DNA from 3 places in the Bradyrhizobium sp. CIR18 genome. Region 1 is predicted to be linked to each of the others. Evidence: riboswitches for the same ligand, from Rfam matches in the RefSeq annotation. Region 1 holds a riboswitch; each other region holds the start of a gene.
The links. Region 1 has a riboswitch for cobalamin ahead of GGD65_RS02960 (TonB-dependent receptor domain-containing protein). Riboswitches for the same ligand answer to the same signal wherever they lie in the genome.

Region 1 (7,211 bases):
GCGAAATCCTCGGCGTAATAGAACACCGTGTCGCGCTCGCCGATGCCGTAGAGCATGTCGGCAGCGCGCACGCGCTCGTCTGCGGGCGGAGTGTCGAGCGCGGCCAGCACGGGCGAGGGCGGTCGCAGCTCGATGCGATCGAGGCCGAGCTTTGCGCGCGCAAGCTGGCCGTAATAGGCGGTCGGATAGCGCGCGGCCGCCCGGTAGCTCATGCGAGCATCGGCCACAGCACCCATCGCCTCGGCGGCACGGCCGCGCCAGTAATGGGCACGCGACAGCGCGATCGGATTGGCCGAGCCTGCATCGATGGCGGCGAAGTGCACCATGGCCGCCTGGGGATCATTCAGGAAGCGCAGAGCGATCCAGCCGCACATGAAATGATAGTCGACGCGGTAGACTTCCTTCTCGGGCACCGCGGCGGTACGCACCACGTCATACGCCGTCTTGAACTTGCCCTGGTCGAGCAGCTTGCGCGCGAGCATGCGACGCTCGCGCCACCAGGCGTCGGTGTCCTGCGCGGCCATGGTGTCGGGCGCGGCGGCCAGGATCACCTCGGCGGCGTCGTCGATGCGATCCTTCTGGAGGTGCCATTGGGCGCGGCACAGCACATAGCCGAGATCGCGGCGCGCTTCAGTCGGTACGTCCTCGAGATAATCCTTGGCCTTGCTGGCCTTGCCGGTGACGGCGGCGCAGGCCTTGACGATCGCGAGCTCATCCTCGCCGAGCCGTTTCGCGGCGCGCCGCGCAGCCGCATAGTCCTTGGCGCCGAGCCGCTTGTCCATGCGGGCGCGATGATCCTCGGAGTTGAGCAGATCGCGGAACGCCTCGTAGGAATCCTCCTCGCTCCGCTCGGACAATTCGTCGGTGCGCCAGGCCTCGCGCACGAGCCGCGCGGCCCTGTCGGCGTCGCCTTCAGCGAGCAGCACGCGGGCGAGGGCGAACTTGCCCTTGGCGCTGGTCGGGCGGTCCATGGTGAATTTGTGCACGGTGGCCGCGTCGGCCTTCTCCTGCCACAGCCGCGCCTCGGCGCGGCGGCGAAGCAGGGCGCTGCTCGGCCAACCCGGATTGGCGGCGAGGAAGGCGGCATAACGCTTGAAATTGGCGGTGCTCTCGGAATGGCGCAGCATGAACCAGTCGGCGAGCTTCTGTCCGGCGGGATCAGCGATGCGGTCGCGCGCCGCGCTCGCATCATCCGTCTTGCCCTTGCGCGCGAGGTCGATCGCATCCTTCAGCGCGGCGAGGTCCCCGGTGAGCGGCGGGGCGGCCGGCTTCTCGGACGGCTCGCCGCCGGTCTTCTTCGACTTGCGCTTGGCCTCGGCATGCTTGCCATGGCGCGATTTCACCGCGGCATGACGCTGCTTGCCGGCTTTCGCCTCATGCGACTTCTTCGGCGCGGACGATTTGTGGCTGCTCTTGGCCGCCAGCTCGGTCGGAAGGAGGGCCATTGCGGCCACGGCAACGAGACACGCGAGCGAGCGTAGGCACTGGTTCATCCCATGGTCCCCCTGCGAAACCACTACAAACCAAGGTCCGCGACGACATGCGGCTTGAGAATCAACGACATCGAGAACGATGCCACGGCATCGTTTCGCATTCCTCACGCTGTCGCAACAATGCGGCGAAATACGGATGTGACCAGGGAACTTCGGCTGGGGAGCAAAGGTCAGCTTCTTTAACCTTTGTTAACGATCCGGACCTGCGACGGTCGGGCCTGTTCAGGGCGCCAGGAGGAACCAGATTGCGCGTGTTCCCGCAGCCAGATCCGGTGTATGGAGTTCCCTTGCTCCGTCCCTTTGGCCTTTGTCCCTGCAGCTATGCCGATTTTCAACCAGTCGATCAGGCGCAAGATCGTCGGTATCGCCCTCGGATTGATCGTCCTGATGCTGGTCACCTCGATCCTGTCGATGGTGATGTCGAGCCAGGTCGGCGTCCTGCTCGACGAGCTGACCAACCGCTACATCCCGGCCTACAGCCATCTGGCTCGCGCCAACATCCGCTCGCTGGAGCGGGGGCTGGCGCTACGGCGGATGGTCATGACCAAAATGGAGTCACCGTCGGACGAAGAGGCCTATGCGGCGCGCCTTCGCGAGTTCGAGACATCCGATCGCAAGATCGAGGAGGAGGCCGAGGCCGCGCGTTCGCTTGTCAACGCGATCATCGACGACCCCAGGACGTATTCCGACAATGCCGCGCTGGGACGGATCGATATTCGCATCGAGACCGCCGTCACCGAGCTGCGGCGCGATCTGAACGAGGACCATGCGAAGCTGCTCAAGCAGGTCGACGCCAGGCAGATGGCCGAGGCCCGCGGCACGCTGGAACACATCGACGTGCTACGCGATCAGTTCAACCGCAAGGTCGATGCGATCCGCGCCGACATGCTGACGCAGGTGTTCTTCTCGACGTCGCAGGTGATCAGCCGCCAGCATCAGGCGATCGTCGTTTCGGGTGTCGTGACCCTGCTCGCGGCGATCGTCGGCTTTGCCTTTGCGCTCCTGGTCTCCAGCGGCATCACGCGCCCGGTGCGGCTGCTGCTCGCCGGCACCCGCGAGGTCGAGGCCGGCCGCTTCGACAAGACCATCACCGTCTCCACGCAGGACGAGATCGGCGAGCTCGCCGCGGCCTTCAACCGCATGACCGAGCAGCTCAGGCACAACGAGCGCATCCGCGAGACCTTTGGCCGCTACATCGATCCCAAGGTGGTGCAGGGGCTGATCGATCGGCCCGAGGTCGCGATCGACGGCGAGCGCCGGGTCATGACCATCATGTTCTGCGACATGAGCGGCTTCACGTCGATGAGCGAGGGTATGACCCCGCGTGGCCTCGTCAGGGTGATGAACCACTATTTCACGGTGATGTCCGGACCGATCAGGAGCAATCGCGGCATCATCGACAAATATATCGGCGACGCCATCATGTCCTATTGGGGCCCGCCCTTCATCGAGGAGGACGAGCAGGCGCTCCTGGCCGGCATCGCCGCAACCGAGATGGTCGACCAGGTGCCCGCGCTGCAGAAGCAGCTGCCCGACCTGCTCGGCATCCGCGCCATGCCGGCGCCGTGTGACCTGCGGATCGGCATCGCCACCGGCGAGGTCCTGACCGGCAGCATCGGCTCCGAGCTGATGATGAGCTTCACCGTGATGGGCGATGCCGTGAACCTGGCGTCGCGGCTGGAGGCCGTCAACAAGGTCTACGGCACCCGCATCCTGATCTCGCAGGCAACTGCTGATGCGATCGGCTCGCGGCTCGAGCTGCGCGAGATCGATCGTCTCGCGGTCGCGGGGCAGAGCGCGCCGCAGCCGATCTTCGAGGTGATGGCGCGGGCGGGCGCGCTCACCGCCGCGCAGGACAGCCTGCGCACGCATTATGCCGAAGCGCTCGCCGCCTATCGGGCCCGCCGCTTCGACGAGGCGCGCGCGGCCTTCAACGCCGCGCTCGAAGCCGTCCCCGGCGACGGCCCCTCGCGCACGATGCTCGGCCGCATCGCGCAATTCGAGGCCAAGCCGCCGGAAGAGGGGTGGGACGGCGCCTGGCGCCTGGAGCAGAAATAGCCGTTTTTGTTGGGTCGGCCCGCCCTGTCCGGAAAAAACGTTTCTACTCGATAACGATGTTCGCCGTGACCTATTTCCCGGGCTTAGGTTGGATGTCCTTGAGGCGTTTGACGGGGACACGCCGATGACGGAACTTCAGGACAGGCTGGAACGGTTCGAGACGCTCACCGCCGAATGCGAGCTGATCGCCAAGCTCGCCACCGACAGCACCAAGCGCGAGTTCTATCTGAAACTCTCGGAACAGTACCGTCAGCTGGCGGTGGACATGCGGCAGGCGATCGCGACCAAGGCTGCGGCCTGACGCCGGCTGCAATCCGTTCTTAAGGTTTGGCGCGCATCCTTGACGTCGCGAGCGATCGCTCGTGGTGGAAAGGCCGGGGTTCGCTGCAATGCAGCGCACCTCGCGAGTGTCATTTGCCATGCTTGACAGGGCAATCACATGCGCCTCGTTGCCGTGATCATAGTCGCGCTCATGACGGCGGCCTGCGACCAGGAGCAGGATATCACCGGCTCGACGCCGACCTGCCCGATGCGGAACTACAGCTACAATCCCCGCGACATGAACCAGTGCGTCAGTGCGTGCAAATCGTGCGATCGTGGCACCACGGTCACCTGCACCACCTCCTGCACCCTCAAGGGCGCGCGCTGAGGCTACCGCTTTCTCCGGCGCACCCAGCGGCGGTGCTAGGGCACCGGAACGATTCACTTGGGTTAATCATTGAAGCAGGTGGGCAGGACGCGGAGTCCGATGGAAATGGGTATGCTCGATCCCGGTCGATTTCTGGTGTCGTGCTCGCATTGTGATGCCTGGCCGATGGCGGCCAATGTGAAGCGGTCGAGCTGGTCGGCGTCCCCGCACGAGGTCCGCTTTGTCTGCACGCGCTGTCGTCGCGAGGAGACCGCGATCGTCTCGGCCTCCGGCGAATTGACCCCGATCAAGCGCGTCGACGTTCCGCCGCGCGACGTCGCTGTCGCCTGGGCCCAGGCGCAACGTGTGCGAGGGCGGACCTGAGCGCCCGGCATCGACCGGTCGATTGACTCCCGGGGCCAACGGCTCGTAAATGATCGGCGACGGTTCTCCTCAGGGAGATCAAAAGGGAATGTGGTGCGGGATTGTCCCAACGCAGGGATCTGTCTCAACGCCACGGCTGCCCCCGCAACTGTAAGCGGTGAATCTTTCGTCTCATGCCACTGGGAAACTCGGTCCTGGGAAGGCGACGCAAGGTCACGACCCGCGAGCCAGGAGACCTGCCGTCAGCCGTGGTCACACGCGAAGATGTCGGTCGGGGAGTACAGACATTAGCTTCACCGGAGCAATCCATCGCTCTGCCGTGAAACCTCGTTCGCTGTGACGTGCCACTGACGTCATACCGAGGTTACAATTGTGTCCCGTCTCGTCTCTGCCGCCAGGCGCCTTGCCGCCGGCCTGCTCGCATCCGTTTCCTTCCATTCGCTCGATCTGTCCTCCGCCTTCGCCCAGCACGAGCTTGCCGAGCAATTGCCGCCGATCGAAGTGATGCATCACGACGATCACAACCGCACGCGGGCGAGGGCGATCGGTGACGGCGAGGCGACTCGGCAGCGGGCGAGGACGAATGTCGCGCCGGCAGGCAATGGCGCCGGCTCATCCGGCTCCGGCGGTAAGGCTGCCGCCGGCAACGGCGGCATCGTCGGGGCCGCCACGACCGTCATCACGGCCGCGGATATCGCGCATTCGCCATCGCAGACGCTTGCCGAGATCATCGCGATGCAGACGCCGGGGGCCCAACTCACGACGCTCTATGGCGGCCAGATCGGCGCCAAGACCAGCGTGGACCTGCGTGGCTTCGGCGCCTTTGCCACCGCCAACACGCTGGTGCTGGTCAACGGACGACGGTTGAACGACGTCGACATGGCGCAGGTGGACCTCTCCACCATCCCGCTCAATTCGATCGAACGCATCGAGGTCACGCGGGGAAATTCCGGCGCGGTGCTCTACGGCGACAACGCGGTCGGCGGTGTGATCAACATCGTTACCAAAAATGGCGTCGGCGGACCGCCCGTGACCGCGCGCATCGAGGCCGGCTTCGGCTCGTTCAACACCAGGCTCGGCAATGTCTCGACCTCGCTCAATTCCGGTCCGTGGTCGACCTCGTTCTACGGCAATACGGTCAGGACCGATGGCTACCGCGACAACAATCGCTATTCGCAGCAGAACGGCGTCGGCAATCTCAACTACACGACGCCGGGCCTGAGTGCTTTTCTCACCGTCACCGGCGACAATCAGGAGCTGCGACTGCCGGGCGGCCGCACCGTCGATCCCTCCATCGGCCTCGACGAGCTCAGGGCCAACCGGCGAGGGACCAGCACGCCGTTCAACTACGCCAACCAGCAGGGTTTTGGTGCGACCGCGGGCTTCACCAAGACCCTGGTCAACGGCGTCGATCTCATTGTCGACGGCGGCGTGCGCGACAAGAAGCAGCAGAGTGCGTTCTTTTCCACCCCGACGCCGGTTCCGGCTTTCTTCACGTCAACCTATGTCGGTTCCCATCTGACGAATTGGTCGATCACGCCGCGGCTCAGCGTGAAGAGCCTGCTGCTCGGCATGCCGTCGCAGCTCCTGAGCGGCATCGACTATTACGATGCGAGCTTTGAGCAGAACCGCGGCGCGGGGCAGGGGCTCTCCCCCTGGCACAATTACGACCTCAGGCAGCAGACGGTTGCGGGTTATGTCCAGCACACATTGGGAATCGCGCCCGCGACCGACATCTCCTACGGCGCGCGTGTGCAGAACGTCAGACTTGCGGCACGCGACAATTTCGACCCGGTAGCTCCTTTCAACGCCGACATCGGCGCGCTGCCGCTGACGAGCAACGAGACCCAATATGCGCTGCATCTCGGGGCCGAGCATCGCCTCAACGACCAGGTCTCACTGTTCGGCCGCATTGCGCGCGCGTTCCGCACGCCTGATGTCGACGAGCGCCTGTCCTCGGGGCCTTCCTTCGATCCCTTGACCTTCGCTGCGATCCCGCAAACGTTCCAGCTCAAGACCCAGACCTCTGGGGATATCGAGGGCGGTGTTCGCATCAAGGGAGGCGGATTGCAGCTGCAGAGTAGTCTCTATCTGATGGATCTCACCAACGAGGTCCATTTCAATCCGGTCCTGTTCTACAACACCAATCTCGATCCGACCCGCCGCTACGGCTCGGAGACCAGCCTGTCCTATCGCGTCAACGATGCCCTGCTGCTGCGCTCCGGCGTGGCCTACACCCGCGCGGTCTTCCGCGAAGGCATCTGGGCCGGCAACGACGTGCCGCTGGTGTCGCGCTACACGGCGAGTGCGGGCATCACCTGGAACATCTGGCAGAATTACGTGGTGCTCGATGCCACCGCGCGCTTCTGGAGCGAGCGACGCATGGACAACGACCAGGCGGGCACCCAGAAGCCGATTCCCGCCAACGGCACGATCGATCTCAAGCTCAGCGGCCAGGTTGAGCGCTACTTCTGGTCCCTCAGCGTCAACAATGTGCTGAATGCGCTCTACTACGACTACGCCATCGCGAGCACCTTCACGGACGGCCGCTTCAGCGCCTATCCGCTGCCCGGCCGCTCCTATCTGCTCAAGGCCGGTGCAACGTTCTGATTTTCGTCACGCGCCCTAAATGGACTAGAATTCGAAAG
Region 2 (7,211 bases), on a different contig from region 1:
AAGGTTGCGCTGCTGATCTGGGGCGATCCCTCGCTCTACGACTCCTCGCTGCGCATTGCGCGGCGGCTCAATCCCTTGCCTGACATCGAGGTCGTGCCCGGCATCACCTCGATCCAGGCGCTGTGCGCGGCGCATGCGCTGCCGCTCAACGACATCGGCGAGCCTTTTCTGGTCACGACGGGGCGGCGCTTGCGTGAAGGCGGCTGGCCGGCCGGTGTGGATACCGTTGTTGTAATGCTCGACGGCGGCACGGCATTCCAGTCGCTTGATCCAGCCGGGATTCAAATCTATTGGGGCGCCTATCTCGGCATGCCCGACCAGATCGTCATGTCCGGCGTGCTCGCCGAGGTTGGCCCGCGCATCGTCGCGACGCGGCAGGAAGCGCGCGAGCGGCATGGCTGGATCATGGACAGCTACATTCTCAAGCGCAGGCCGTAAGCGAGGCAGCATGCTCCCCGAATGGGTCACCCGAAATTGCCCCGATGTCTCCGCCGTGCATCGCGAGGCGGCGATCGCGCGGCAGGCGCAATTGACAAAGCCGACCGGCGCACTCGGCCGGCTGGAGCAGCTCGCGATCGAGCTCGCGGGCCTGCAGGCGACCGAACAGCCGCGTGCCGCACGGGTGCCGATCATTGTCTTCGCCGGCGACCACGGCATCGTCGCGCAGGGCGTCTCAGCCTATCCGCAAGCCGTGACCATCGCGATGATGGCGAATTTTGCCTCCGGCGGCGCCGCGATCTCGGTGCTGGCGCGCGAGCTTGGCTCGAGCCTGGACGTCGTCGACGCCGGCACGCTGGCAACAGAGGCGATGGCGGGTGTCATCACCGACAAGCCGCGCCATGGCACGCGCGATTTCAGCGTTGAAGCCGCGCTCGCACCCGCCGAGTTGGCGTATGCGTTCGAGGCCGGCCAGCGCGCGGTTGCGCGCGCGCAAGCCAATCAGCCCGATCTCTTGATCTTCGGCGAGATGGGGATCGGCAACACCACCACGTCGGCGGCGATCGCGGCGGGCCTGCTCGGCATCAGCGCCGAAGAGATCGCGGGCAGCGGCACCGGCGTCGATGCGGCCGGCCGCGCACATAAGGCCCGCGTGATCGACGCGGCGATCGCGCGTCACGGCGTTGGCGGCGCTTCGCCGGAAAAAATCCTATGCGCCGTTGGCGGCCTGGAGATCGCGGCGATCTCAGGTGCGATCATTGCGGCGGCGCAGCGCCGTATTCCCGTATTGATCGATGGCTTCATCGTCTCGGTGGCGGCGCTGGCAGCAGTGCGGCTCAATCCGTCGTGCCAGCCGTTCCTGCTGCCGTCGCATCAATCGGCGGAGCAGGGGCATCGGCTGGTGTTGCGCGCGCTGAACGTGCAGCCGTTGATCAGCCTCGATCTCAGGCTCGGCGAGGGATCGGGCGCCGCCATCGCGCTGCCGCTGGTACGGCTCGCCTGTAGCCTTCACAACGGCATGGCGACGTTCGCGCAGGCCAATGTGCCTGACAGACCTAACTGATCGGCTGATTGACGGAGACGACGCGCCAGCCGCTCGCAAGGCGATCGATCCGGGTCAGCGACAGCGGATCGACCACGAAGCGCAAGGCGGCCTGCGGCGTCAGATCCAGCGCGATGCAGAGCGCGGCGCGGATGGTGCCGGAATGCACGACGAGCGTGGCCGATCCGGCTGCGATCCGCGACAGACCCAGCCGGACGCGCGCGACCTGATCCGCAAAGCTCTCGCCGCCCGGCGGCCGTCCGCCAGCCGGATCGCTCCAGAACTGCGCGTAAGCCTCACCGCGGGTCGCCTCGAGTTGGTCATGGCGATGGCCGGTCCAGTCACCAAAATCCTGCTCGCGGAATTCACTGACCAGCTTCGGTTCGAGTCCCAGCGCGCGTGCCGTCTCGATCGTGCGCCGCGACGGGCTGGCATAGCCGGCGGCATCCGGTGGCAGGCGCCGTCGCACAGCGTCCAGTTGCACGCGATCGCTGAGATCGGCCGGCGCGTCGGCGGCATGGATGGTGCCTGTGACGCCCGCGACGGGCGCGTGCCGTATCAACCAGAGGAAGGTCTCGCCTTCCATGCTCATCTCCAAGGAAGTTGGTCGTTGTGGCCATAACGCCGCAACTGGCACATTGACTCTGTTGTGATGGTAATCCTAGATGCTTGCGACGGTTTCCCCGAGAGGGGATGAAAAGGGAATACGGTGCGGGGACATTGTCCCCAACGCCGTGGCTGCCCCCGCAACTGTGAGCGGATAATCCTTCGTCAGAAGCCACTGGGTCCTCGGTCCCGGGAAGGCGACGAAGTGGTGATGACCCGCGAGCCAGGAGACCTGCCGTCAGCCGTGGTCACACGCGAAGATGTCGGTCGGGGAGTACAGACATTCGGCTTCATCGGACGGCTGAAGAGCCAAAAGGTGAGACCTCGTTCGCTGTGACGTGCCACTGACGTCATACCGAGGTCCGAAAACCGTGTCTTCCATCCGTATCGTACGACCGCGACAATTCCTGCTCGCATCCGCTGCGCTCACATCCCTTGCCGCACTCGATCTGCCCGCTGCGCTGGCGCAGCAGGCCCGGGAACCCCTGCCGCCCGTCGAAGTATCGCCGGCCCAATCCCGCACGCAGGCCAAGCCTGCCGGCCGGGAGGCGCAGAGCACGCGCCGGGCAGCAGCGCGCAGGCCGGCGGCCGCGGCAGCGATGCCGAAACCCGTCGTGCCGGCTACGGCACTCCCGACGCCGCTCAACAGCAATGCCGTCGCCGAAAGTGCCTCGCGGCTCGGCCTGACGGTGCGACAGACGCCCGCGACCGTCGAGGTGATCTCCGCCGAGACCATGCGCGAGCAGGGCTATCGCACTGTGTCCGACGTGGCCCAGGGCGCGGTCGGCGTCACCGCCGGCGATAATCCGGCCGAACCTTCCGCCTTCTCGATGCGCGGCTTCACCAACAGCCAGATCAACACGCTCTACAACGGCATCAAGATCGGCCCGCAGAACATGACCTCGCGGATCATGGACACCGCCAATCTGGAAGCCGTGGAATTCCTGAAGGGCCCGGCCTCGCTGATCTCGGGTGAAGGCGCCGCCGGCGGCGCGATCAATTTTGTGACCAAGCAGCCGCACACGGGACCGATCCGGAACGAAGCTGATTTCTCCTGGGATTCGCTGAATTCGTTCCGCGCGCATTACGGCTCGGGCGGCAGCACCAACGTCCAAGGCCTCGACTATCGCTTCGACATCAGCCGTTCGGCGCTCAACGGCTTTGCCGACGACACCAATACCAAGATGCTCGATGTGTCCGGCCAGCTCAATTACCGCATCTCCGACAGTCTCAAGATCTGGGGCGCGATCGAGTATCGCGAGGACCGTTCGAAAGCCTATTGGGGCGCGCCGCTGGTGCCGATCGCCTTCAGCGGCTCGCACGCGACGACGGGGATCGTCTCCGGCAACTACTTCAACAGGACTGATCTTGGCGCGGTCACGATCGACGACCGCACCTTCAATACCAACTACAACGTCCTCGACAATCGCAATGTCGCGCAGGAGGTGTGGCTGCGCGGCGGCTTCGAGCTGAAGCTGGCGCCGGACCTGACGCTGAAGAGTCAAGCCTATGGCTACGGCGCGGAGCGTACCTGGTTCAACAACGAGATCGAGGCGTTCGATTCCACCAACAACCAGGTGTATCGCGAGCGCTTCTATGTCGCGCACAGCCAGCGCCTGGTCGGCAACATCACCGATTTGATCTGGGACGCGAATATCGCGGGCTTCGACAATCGCTTGGTCACGACGTTGTCATCGAGCTATCTCGACTTCGTCAGGCCGGGCGCGGCAAATTTCCCGAACGATTATGTCTCGCTGGTCGATCCGAACCGCGGCTTTTACGGCTCGCTCACGACGCAGCAGCAGACCGCGCGCATCAACAACGAGGCGCTGTCGTTCGAGGACCGGCTGAAGCTGACGCGGACCTTCGCGCTGATCGGCGGCCTGCGCGTCGAGCATATCGGGCTCGACCGCAATTCGACCGATTCCGCCGGGCTTGTGAGAGCCGGCTTTCCGTTCACGAAAGACTGGGCGCCGGTGACGGGCCGCATCGGTTACAGCTGGGAGGCCGTGCCCGGCCTGACCTTCTTCAGCCAGTACGCCACCGGCGCCGACGTCTCCGCGAACACCAGCTTCCTGCTGTTGCCGACCCAGCCGCTCGATCTGACGACCTCGCGTACCTACGAGACCGGCGTCAAGCACCTGTTCTGGGACAACAGGGCGGAGTGGTCGTTCTCGGCCTACGACATCGTGCGCAAGAACGTCTATGCAGCGGCGGGCGGCATGGCGCTCAACATCGCCGGGCGCCAGGAATCGAAGGGCGTCGAGCTTGCCGCTTCGGTTCGTCCGATCGATCCGCTGCGTCTGTGGGGCAACATCGCCTATGTCGATGCCCGCTATGCCGACTACAATTTCGCCGGCGGCTCGTTCTCCGGCAATACGCCGCCAAACGTGCCGCGCATTGTGGCGAATGCTGGCGCGTCCTGGCGCTTCTTCACGCCCTGGCCGGTAGAGCTCGGCATCACTGGCCGCCATGTCGGCGACCGCTACAACACCGATGCCAATGTCGTGACGATGAAGGCGTATACCGTCGCCGACGTCTATGCCTTCGTCGATATCCCCAAGACGGTGTTCAGCGCGGTCGACCAGGCACGCCTGACCTTCCGCGTCCGCAACATCACCGATAAGCGCTATGCGATCTGGGGCGATCCGTTCTATCCCGACCAGATCCTGCTCGGCGCGCCCAGGACCTACGAGCTCTCGGCCGCGTTCAAATGGTAGGATCATGAACGCATGATGGGCGCGATCGTCCTTACGCATCGCTGGCTCGGGATCGCGTTCTGCCTGCTGTTCGCGATGTGGTTCGCGACGGGGATCGTGATGCACTTCGTGCCGTTTCCGTCGCTGACGGAAGCGGAACGGTTTGCCGGCCTGGCGCCGGTGGATCGCGAAGCGGCGAGGATCCCGGTTGCGGCGGCGGTCGCTGTGAGCGGGGTCGTGGACGCCGTGCGCGTCCGGCTGATCCAGCGGAGCGATGCAGCGGTCTACATCGTGTCGGGATCATCGCGCGTGCGCGCGGTCCGTGCCTCCGACGGAGCGGATGCGTCGGTCGCAATGGCCGATACCGCGCTTGCCATCGCGCGGGAGCACGCGCGCAATCGCGGGCTCGATGCCGTGCAGGCCGCGGTCGTTGCCCGTTCGGACTATGATCAGTGGAGCATTCCGAACGGCTTCGATCGCCACCGGCCGCTGTTTCGTGTGGCGCTCGGCGATGCTGCCGGGACGGAAGTCTATGTCTCCTCGCCCACCGGCGAGATCGTCCTGGATACGAGGCGGCGCGAGCGGGGCTGGAATTGGGCCGGCAGTGTGCTGCACTGGATTTATCCGACGGTCCTGAGAAGCAACTGGCTCCTGTGGGATCGCTCCGTCTGGACGCTGACATTGCTGGCCCTGATCGCGGCAATGCTTGGTGCGGTGCTCGGGATCGCGCGGGTGAAGCTACGAGGGCGCCGGATGTCCTCGCCCTATCGTGGCTGGCACGCGTTGCACCACGTCATTGGCCTCGCGGCAGCAATGTTCGTGCTGACATGGAGTCTCAGCGGCTGGCTCTCGATGGATCACGGCCGGCTGTTCTCGCGCGGACAATTGACCTTGGCCGAATCCGGCGTGATGAACGCGCCGCCTGATTGGGCGGCTGCCTCATGGCTCGATCGGCAGCCGATATCGCCCTCGGCCCGTGAGATCGAATGGTCTGCCTTCAACGGCAACGTCTATCGCCGCGATCGGGTGAGCCTTGACCATCAGGTCTTGATCAAGGCAGGGGACGCGTCCCGCGACGGACCAAGGGAATTTCTGGATAGGCATGAGATCCAGAGTCTCGTGGCGCACCTTGCTGCCGGCTGCGGCGCGGCGTCCGTTCTTGCTGGCAACGACGACTACCCCGCGCAATCGGCTATTGCCGGTGCGCCCGTCTACCGTTCGCGCTGCGGCGACCTCTGGTTCGATATCGACGGTGCCGACGGCAGTGTGCTGCAAAGGCTGGATTCATCGCGGCGGGCCTATCGCTGGCTCTACAGCGCGCTCCACACGCTCGATTTTCCCCTTCTGGTGGCGCACCCGCGTCTGCGCGATACCATCATCGTCGGACTCTGTGCGTTGGGACTGGTGTTCTCCGTCACCGGGATCGCGATTGGCTGGCGGCGTCTGCGGCCCCGACCGACCCGTAGGTCCTGACCGACAGCCGGCCGTTCCATCGGTTCCTCTCTAATCCAAACCGGTCTTGCCCGGTGCCCAATAGGCTTTCGCCCTGATCCGCGATGATGCGACGCCGGCGGCCTTCAGGGTGCGGCCGACGCGCTGGATCGAGGGTGCCTTGCCGGTCAGGACGAACTGTGCGCCGTTTGCGGCAAGGCGCAGCAGCTCGGATTCGGCGGTTGCAAGATGGGTGTCATCGGCGCTGCGTGCGATTAATCTGGGCTGGCCGAGGCCGATGGAATCCAGCACCAGTCTCGACTCCGCGATATCGGTGGCCTCGAACAGATGGAGCGCGCCGCCAGCCCGCAGGCTGTCGCGCAACGCGGCCGCAAGGCCGAACGAGGTTTCATCGCCGAACAGAACGATGGGCGCTCCGAGGTCCGCGACGTCGAACGAGCGGCGTGGACCAAAGAACTGGCAGGCATCGCCCGCGCGCAAGCCGCTGACCCAGCGGCTGCCGGGGCCATCGCCATGTGCAAAGGCGAGGAGCCGCGTTCTGCCGTTGCCGGCGTCCCACGACATCGGCGTATAGGTGCGCGCGCTCAGGCCCGAGCCCATCGCGACCTGGATCTTCTCGCCGGCCGTCCAGGCGACGTTCTCCAGCGCTTCGCCTTCGAGCTCGACGAGCCGGAAACGCTGCGAGAGCGTCTCAACGCCGGCAACGTGTGTAGGACGCATCAGCCATCGCAGCAACATCCGCGTGAGCCGTCCCTGCGGTGCCCGCGATGGCTCGGACGTCTGTGGCTCGTGAGCGGGCTCGTTCAAATTTGGCTCCATCACAGTTTCACCGCCGTGCCGATCATCGGGTCTTGATCGTGAATTCGTTGCCGCGTCCCGGCTCGAACGGCAGCGACAGTGAGAGGTAGCCGTTCTCGGGATCGCGCACGTAGTCGATATAGCCCGAAGCTTCCTCGAGCGCGTTCTCGCCGACG
Region 3 (7,211 bases), on a different contig from region 1:
CATCGCAACATTGATCTGCTTCTGGCCGCTCTCCAACGCGAATTGGAGATTTTTGAGAAAGGGATCCGTCCCGATTATGAGGTCATTCGCGCGATTATCAGCTATTTCGAGGTTTACCCCGAGGTGTATCATCATCCACAGGAAGACTTGATTTTTTCCAAGCTCAAGGCTTGCGATCCGGATGCAGCTGCAATCGTCGGCGATCTGGCGCTTGAACACCAGGAAGTCGTCGACCGCTTGCACCGCTTCGCGCGAGCTATTGACGCCATCCTCACGGATCGTGAGCTCGCTCGGCAAGACGTCGGCAATATCATACGCGACTTTATAGTATGCGAGCGGCGCCACATGATGTGGGAAGAACGAGATTTCTTTCCGGCCGCACTGAAGGCTCTTTCGGCACAGGAATGGACCGAAATCGCTTCCGCCGTCACCGATCATGGAGATCCGCTGTTCGGCGAGACAGCGGCAGCCACTTCCGATGCGCTAAGAGCGCATATTCTGAAATTGGAGCAAGAAGCTGAGGCCGAACGCAGCTCGGTCGCGTTATCGTCCACCAAGGCCGGCAATCCCTGACACGGCGCCGAGACGGGCCGTATTGGTCGCTGCCGTTTTACAGCAGGGATTAGACCTTATGCTCATCCTGCCGAAATGAAAATGGGGGTGTGTTCGCGGGCACGTAGGCTGCCGTACCGCCAAAATGGCTTCTGCACACTAAGATCGCTTCCTCGACCACCCGTGCAAACGCCATGGCCGAGCCTTTCTGAGCTCTGGTTCCGGGACGTTCCACAGTATGACCGTCGCAGGTTGGGCAGTTGCGCAGTGACATCGCGCGAAGCGGATGTCTCGCATATCCGCCGACCCGTAGGACGGACCTTGCGGCCGCGCGGGTGCGGCGAAGCACTCCCACTCCTTCCCTGCCCGGCACGCTCTGAATGATCCGCGAGGCACTGCTCGCCCGTGTACGTTTAGCACGAACGGCAAGGCGCTGGACGTCCGGTCTAACTCTGCGCCGAGCCGAGTCGTGTCGGATCCGAGATCGCCATCATTCAACTGGCCTATGTTGAGGGCAGGACCACGCTCACGGCTGAGGAGCAACCTATCGGCACCGTGCCATCTTCAAGCTCATGACATCCTCCGCGTGGTCCGCTCATAGACTCTCAAACAGAGGCCCAAGCCGAAACCCGACTATCGGGTGGAACCGGTCGACCAACTGCCTTAAGCAGGGTTCAAATCAACAGCAACCGCTCATGCATTGTCCACGCTTGCCAGGTTTTTCGTATCGTCGCTGATCGAGCATAAGGTTTCCAGGCAGGAAAGCGCACCGAGTTTGCGGCTCGTGCCTGCGGTGACCGCCCCGCATCACCACCTCCCCTCGTCGCTGTCGTAATCGTTGCCGACGTGCTCTTGAGCGACAAACCTTGGTGTATATTTATACACTTCAGGCTATACGGTCGCATACCACTGCATAATTGAGCTATGCTGAGCTTGTGCTTCAACTGGGCTCAGATTTTCGGCGAATGTCCTTGCCGTAATCGAACCGGCGGTTGTCCTCTCTTCCGCCGAAGCCCGCGCGACGCATCAGCGTCGCTCCTCCCAGACTTTCGCCCGGCCCGCTAAGCGGGGGCCGGGCCTTTTTTTTGTGTTCCCAAGGCTCCATCGATTATGGAGAGCGCAAATGACCGCAAGAGGATCAACTTTGTCGAGAAGAGATCCAAGCCCGGATCAACGGCCTCGCGAATCGAATGCAGCGCGCAGTTGGCGGGCGGCAGCGACCATGTTCGCTAGCGCCGGCCGAACCTCCTCCCATTTGCGCGTCTTCAGGCCGCAGTCCGGATTGACCCAGAGCTGCGAATCCTGCAGCCGGGTCCGAGCCAACGCCATCAGCTCCTTCATTTCGCCCGCCTCGGGAACGCGTGGAGAGTGGATGTCGTACACGCCCGGCCCGATCTGATTTGGATATTCGTAGTTCCTGAACGCGTCGAGTAGTTCCATTTTCGACCGCGATGTCTCGATCGAGATGACATCTGCGTCCATTGCAGCGATCGCGCCGATGATGTCGTTGAACTCCGAGTAGCACATATGTGTATGAATTTGGGTTTGATCAGCGACGCCGGATGAGCAGATGCGGAAGCAATCCACGGCCCAATCGAGATAGGCGGTCCACTCCGACCGACGCAACGGCAATCCTTCGCGAAGTGCAGCTTCGTCGATCTGAATCATGGTCGCACCAGCATTCTCGAGATCGCGGACTTCGTCTCGGATCGCGAGCGCAATCTGGCGGCAGACCTCGCTTCTGGGAATATCATCGCGAACAAAGGACCAGTTCAAGATCGTCACCGGTCCGGTCAACATCGCCTTCATCGGCTTCCTCGTTAGTGATTGCGCGTAGCGCCACCAGCCTACGGTGATAGGCTTCGACCGCACTACATCGCCAAACAGGATCGGTGGCCGGACGTAGCGCGATCCGTAGGACTGCACCCATCCATTCCTGGTAAATGCGAAGCCGGCGAGTTGCTCACCGAAGTACTGCACCATGTCATTGCGCTCGAACTCGCCGTGCACGAGGACATCGAGACCGATGTCCTCCTGCCAGCGTACGACGCGCGCCGTCTCCTCCTTGAGGAACCTGTCGTATTGCTCGTCGCTCATAGCGCCTCGGGCATGCGCCGCACGGGCATTCCGGACCTCTTTGGTCTGCGGAAACGATCCGATCGTCGTGGTTGGAAAAGCCGGTAGTCCGAAACGATTGCTTTGGATCTCGGCACGACGGGCAGATGGGCTCGCGCGCCGACGCATGGTCTGATCGATCGCTTTCATCCGGACAGCGACATTGGCATCATGGATTTTTGGCGAAGTCCGGCGGACAGTCGCGGCACATTCCGACTCGGCAAGAGCTAGCGCAACATTCTGGTCGCCTGCGAGTGCCCGCGCCAGGTTCGCGAGCTCTCGCATCTTCTGGACCGCGAAAGCAAGCCAGCTCTTGACGTCGGAAGCGAGCCCGGTTTCGAGTTCAACATCAATCGGCACATGAAGCAGCGAGCAGGATGGGGCAATCTGTACACGATCCTTGCCGAGCTTCGCAATCGCGGGTTCGAGCCGCTGGCGCAGCGACGACAAATTCGACCGCCATACATTCCGGCCGTCGACGACACCGAGTGACATGACTAGATCACTTCGGCCGCCAGCGATGATCTGGTCCAACAACTGTGGCGCTCGAACCAGATCGAGGTGCAGTCCGGCGACTGGCAGGCTCAAGGCGGTGTCCAGATTGTCCCCGAGATCGCCGAAATAGCTGGCGACTAAGATCTTGATGGCCGGCCCCTCCTTGGCGAGCCGGTCATAGGCATGTCGCAAAGATTGTCGCGCCCTCTCATCCAGATCAAGAACCAGGCAGGGCTCGTCGAACTGAACCCAATTTGCCCCACGTTTGGCCAATTCCTGCAGAACCTCGATATAGGCCGGTATCAATTCATCCAGTAGTGAGAGTGGCTGGAACGCAGGATCGGGACTCTTGCCGAGCTTTAGGAATGTGACCGGCCCGATCAGGACAGGGCGGGTCTGAAAGCCAAGGGCCTTGGCTTCCTCATACTCCTCGATCGGCTTGCGAGAGCATAGCCTGAAAGTCTGTCCCCTGTGAAACTCGGGGACCATGTAGTGGTAGTTGGTGTCGAACCACTTGGTCATCTCCTGCGCGGGTGCGCCAAATCCGCGCGGTCCGTGACCGCAACTCGCATCCTGATCGTCGCATTGTGACCCGCGGGCCATGGCGAAGTACGTCTTGAGCGAAACGGATTCGGCTTTCGAGGCGTAGATCTCCGGGATGGCGCCAACCATGACACTTGTGTCGAGCACCTGATCATACAGCGAGAAATCGTTCGATGGAATAACCGTGACGCCGATAGATTTCTGACGAGCCCAGTTCGCGGCACGCAGGCCAGCTGCGTCCTCGAGCAACTGCTGTTCGCTGCTTTTTCCGGCCCAGTAGCTTTCGAGAGCGAGTTTGAGCTCGCGCCTTGGACCGATGCGTGGCGTTCCGAGGGTGGCAACCGGAAGGGAGAGAAGAGTCATAGCGTGAACCCCATGTTGGGGGCAAAGGCCATGGCGGACGCAGGCAGGGGAAGTCGCGCGGTGCGACGGCTGCTTGGCGCACCACCGGGACACCCCGCCCCGTGGACAAATATATTGTCGGGGCAGGTCTCCTGGCTCGCGGGTCATCGCTTCTGTCCGGCCTTCCCGAAGCCGCGCAGGCTTCAGTGACGTCGTTGGACAGCGGCTTGCCGCTCACAGTTGCGGGGGCAGCGCCGGCATTGTCACCGGCTTCCCTCTTAGCTCCGGATCAAATGGGAACCGGAGAACCTCGACGACTTGGATTATCGGCAAGAGAAGTCTTCCGTCAACCTCTCAGATTATGTCTCAAGCTGGTGCTGCGATATCCGCTACGCGAATGACCGTGCATCTTATCGTTGAGTCGACGTAGAAGCGCTCTCCAGTCAGCGATATTGGAATGACCATCGCAGCTGCTCCCTTTGCCGCATGCCCGATCGGTGGAAGGGACAAATGCGACTTGCGCGGTCGGGACTGCTGCCTCGAGCAGAACGCATTTGATGCGCGTCCCGGCTTCCCAGCGGTTCTTTGAGCACGTCCACCATCCAGCCACCTTCTCGGCCAACAGGATCCGTGTTGAATAGGCCCAAGCTGGGAAGCCAGCTACATACCCTGCCAGCACGTTGATTTGCGGTTCAGCAAGACTCCAAATGCTCGGCGGTGAAGATCGGCTTCGCGTCGTTGGCCGTCGAGTGCAAAGCGCTCCGGACTGAGGCTGTTCTCGAAGCGCCGCGTGGCGCGAAGGGAGCGCCAAACGCACCATGGCCCATTGGCCGCAAATGCCCAAACGCATGGCAGAGATCGAAACGCACATTCTGGCAACGATACCGAACCAAACCGTCGCGAGACGAGGATGCATAAGCCGCGCTGGATAGCGCTGAAAGGAACATCGAGACCTGGGCCAGTCGGAAAGTCGACAAAGAGGACACAAAAGCGGTGTGAATTGCCGCCGATTACCTGGCACGAAGAATGCAAGACTTCGGCATGCCCAGTCTCCTCCTGCTGGGCAAGTCCAGCACAGCAAATTGAGGCTGTCGCCGGCAGCGAAGTTAGCGGCGCGTGACATAGAGGGGAGCGCCTGCTCGCACGGGACACCATCGGACTCCCCGCCGCGTCGCCGCTAACTTCTTGCGCTCGCGTATAACAGGTTAAAGGTTGCCCCGCTTTATGACGTATGGATGAAAGCAGATAGGCCGACAGTTATGAGGAAAATGTCTGGAAGACGCGCGTTATGGTTTTGTCTCGGTCAATCCCTGATCTGCCTGGCCGGGCTGGCTGCGACGAGCAACAGTGTTCGCGCCAACGAGAGCCCCCTTATCGAAAGATTCAAGTCAACGTGGCGAGCGCAAGACGGCGAGACAATAGAACAAATTATCTCCAATGTCTCGAAGGTGGCGCAGTTCGTCCCTCGAATGTGGGGCGTCGCTGAACTTGACGACAATGACTATGTTTTCGTTTCGTGGACCAGGCACCGCGTCGATACATCAGACGAACAGTACGTTATCACTTGGAAGGTCGCGCTCGACGGCACGATTCAACTTGCGTCGACCTATGCCAAACCGATGGAATTGGGCTGGCGCGCCCTGGCGCTCTCGTTGATCGCCAGTGAAGTCAAGGACGGCGAAAGGGACGCAAATCTTGGCTTTCTGCATGATCCGAGCAACTTCAACTTTGTGACGACCATGCAAGGCCGGCTCGGCGATCTTCTGCGGCAGGGCCGCTGCACTATCGTCGAACCTGTTGGGGTGGACTACTTGCCGAAGCAGAATGACAAGCCGACCGAGAAAGGTGATCTGTGGCGCGTTTTGCTTTTAGTGAACTGTAATATCCCAGGCCCCCGTTTTTTTACACACAACGGGGTCATCACTTTCGAGAAGAGCGAAGGGCAAGATTGGGAGCCGCAATCCTCCTTTGCCAAGCGTATCGCGGCCTTTCCTCCTGGCTCCTGGTTCGCTCGCATGGAGCCAAAGGAACAGGAAGAGTTAGAGGGGAGCGAAGGCCCTCGGTAAAATGGTCGCGCAGAGCAAGATCGCGCCGTAGCTCCTTTACGGCCGAACGTCTGAGCAACTGCAGACATATTAGCTCTAGAATGTCGGTGTTTACGCCTTCAGCAGTCGCGAGCCTTTCCTGCAGCTTTCAGCCCGTCAGGAAAAAGTCGGGCAGCACGATTACTTCCGATTCCTTCTGCGAGTAGTCGAGCTCAGCGGCGCGTTCCAGCTGGCGAGATTTGGCCCCCAGCGCGCCCGACGCGGTGGGAGGACACCAATCCGCGAGGGAACCAGCTCCTCCATGCCACTCTTCAAGGGACCGGGCCTGAAGATGCCTCGGGCCCAAGCCCGATCCGGCGTGCGCGCCGCCCATCGCGCGACTGACTGGCACCCGCAAGAGCGTATGCATGCCGACGCCGAGGCGGCACGCGGGATCGAGTGCTGCGACGAAACGCGTTAAGACGGTAATCGGGCAGTGTTAGTGGGCCGGCAGTGCCCTCTGAGCACCGACCCCTTTTCCGAGTGCCCCCGGCGAGAGCCGCGGAGCCGTGCGCGCGGCTTCGAGGACCGAACTGAGTCGGCGCTAGATTTCCTCGCGCGCATTCGTCTGCGCGTCAAAGATCCGGATTTGAAGCGTGGGAAAACGCCTCTTTAGTTCTGCTCCGCCTGTGCCCTGGCGCCGTCTCTGGTTGCGAATTCGGCTCTGAGTCGACCATCCACTTCAAGCGCCTTGGAAGAGACCGGAAAATCCCGGGGGGCTGCAACCATTTCATTCCCATTGTGTAGTGAGATCGTTGCGAATGATTTGTAGCTTGAGTCGGCTAAACTGCACCAGAGCTACCCCGCCCGAGTGCCGCGATGGGGCAACCATGTTGTGGATCGAGGCCTCGCACCGAATGGCATCAGGATGGCACTCGCGATCCTCCGAACACGCGGGCGGCTTACCCCTCGCTCGGTGCGTATACAACGAAGCCACGGAGGTTGCCGTTCCAAATTTCCCTGACGCAAACGCACGCCCTCACGCCGGGCTTGGTGGGTAACTCTCCACATGTGATGGCGGTGAAGCGTACCACGAGAGAGCGGCCGCCAGTCGCCGCCTGGGTCACGACAATCCGGTCC

Region 2: another riboswitch for cobalamin. It lies ahead of GGD65_RS17830 (TonB-dependent siderophore receptor); the one in region 1 lies ahead of GGD65_RS02960 (TonB-dependent receptor domain-containing protein).
Region 3: another riboswitch for cobalamin. It lies ahead of metE (5-methyltetrahydropteroyltriglutamate--homocysteine S-methyltransferase); the one in region 1 lies ahead of GGD65_RS02960 (TonB-dependent receptor domain-containing protein).

What each region holds. Positions count from the first base shown of each region.
Region 1 covers NZ_JACIHF010000001.1:600,886-608,096, reverse strand. The annotation lists gene GGD65_RS02985 (transglycosylase SLT domain-containing protein) at 1-1,493, opposite strand, end outside; gene GGD65_RS02980 (adenylate/guanylate cyclase domain-containing protein) at 1,815-3,551, shown strand; gene GGD65_RS02975 (hypothetical protein) at 3,676-3,852, shown strand; gene GGD65_RS02970 (hypothetical protein) at 3,991-4,200, shown strand; gene GGD65_RS02965 (hypothetical protein) at 4,300-4,563, shown strand; cobalamin riboswitch at 4,607-4,822, shown strand; gene GGD65_RS02960 (TonB-dependent receptor domain-containing protein) at 4,936-7,173, shown strand.
Region 2 covers NZ_JACIHF010000004.1:437,565-444,775, reverse strand. The annotation lists gene cobF (precorrin-6A synthase (deacetylating)) at 1-438, shown strand, start outside; gene cobT (nicotinate-nucleotide--dimethylbenzimidazole phosphoribosyltransferase) at 449-1,501, shown strand; gene GGD65_RS17835 (histidine phosphatase family protein) at 1,494-2,066, opposite strand; cobalamin riboswitch at 2,139-2,341, shown strand; gene GGD65_RS17830 (TonB-dependent siderophore receptor) at 2,458-4,806, shown strand; gene GGD65_RS17825 (PepSY domain-containing protein) at 4,819-6,258, shown strand; gene GGD65_RS17820 (siderophore-interacting protein) at 6,289-6,957, opposite strand; gene GGD65_RS17815 (O-methyltransferase) at 7,079-7,211, opposite strand, start outside.
Region 3 covers NZ_JACIHF010000025.1:21,283-28,493, reverse strand. The annotation lists gene GGD65_RS38110 (hemerythrin domain-containing protein) at 1-573, shown strand, start outside; gene metE (5-methyltetrahydropteroyltriglutamate--homocysteine S-methyltransferase) at 1,723-4,068, opposite strand; cobalamin riboswitch at 4,172-4,375, opposite strand; gene GGD65_RS38100 (nodulate formation efficiency C protein) at 5,316-6,113, shown strand.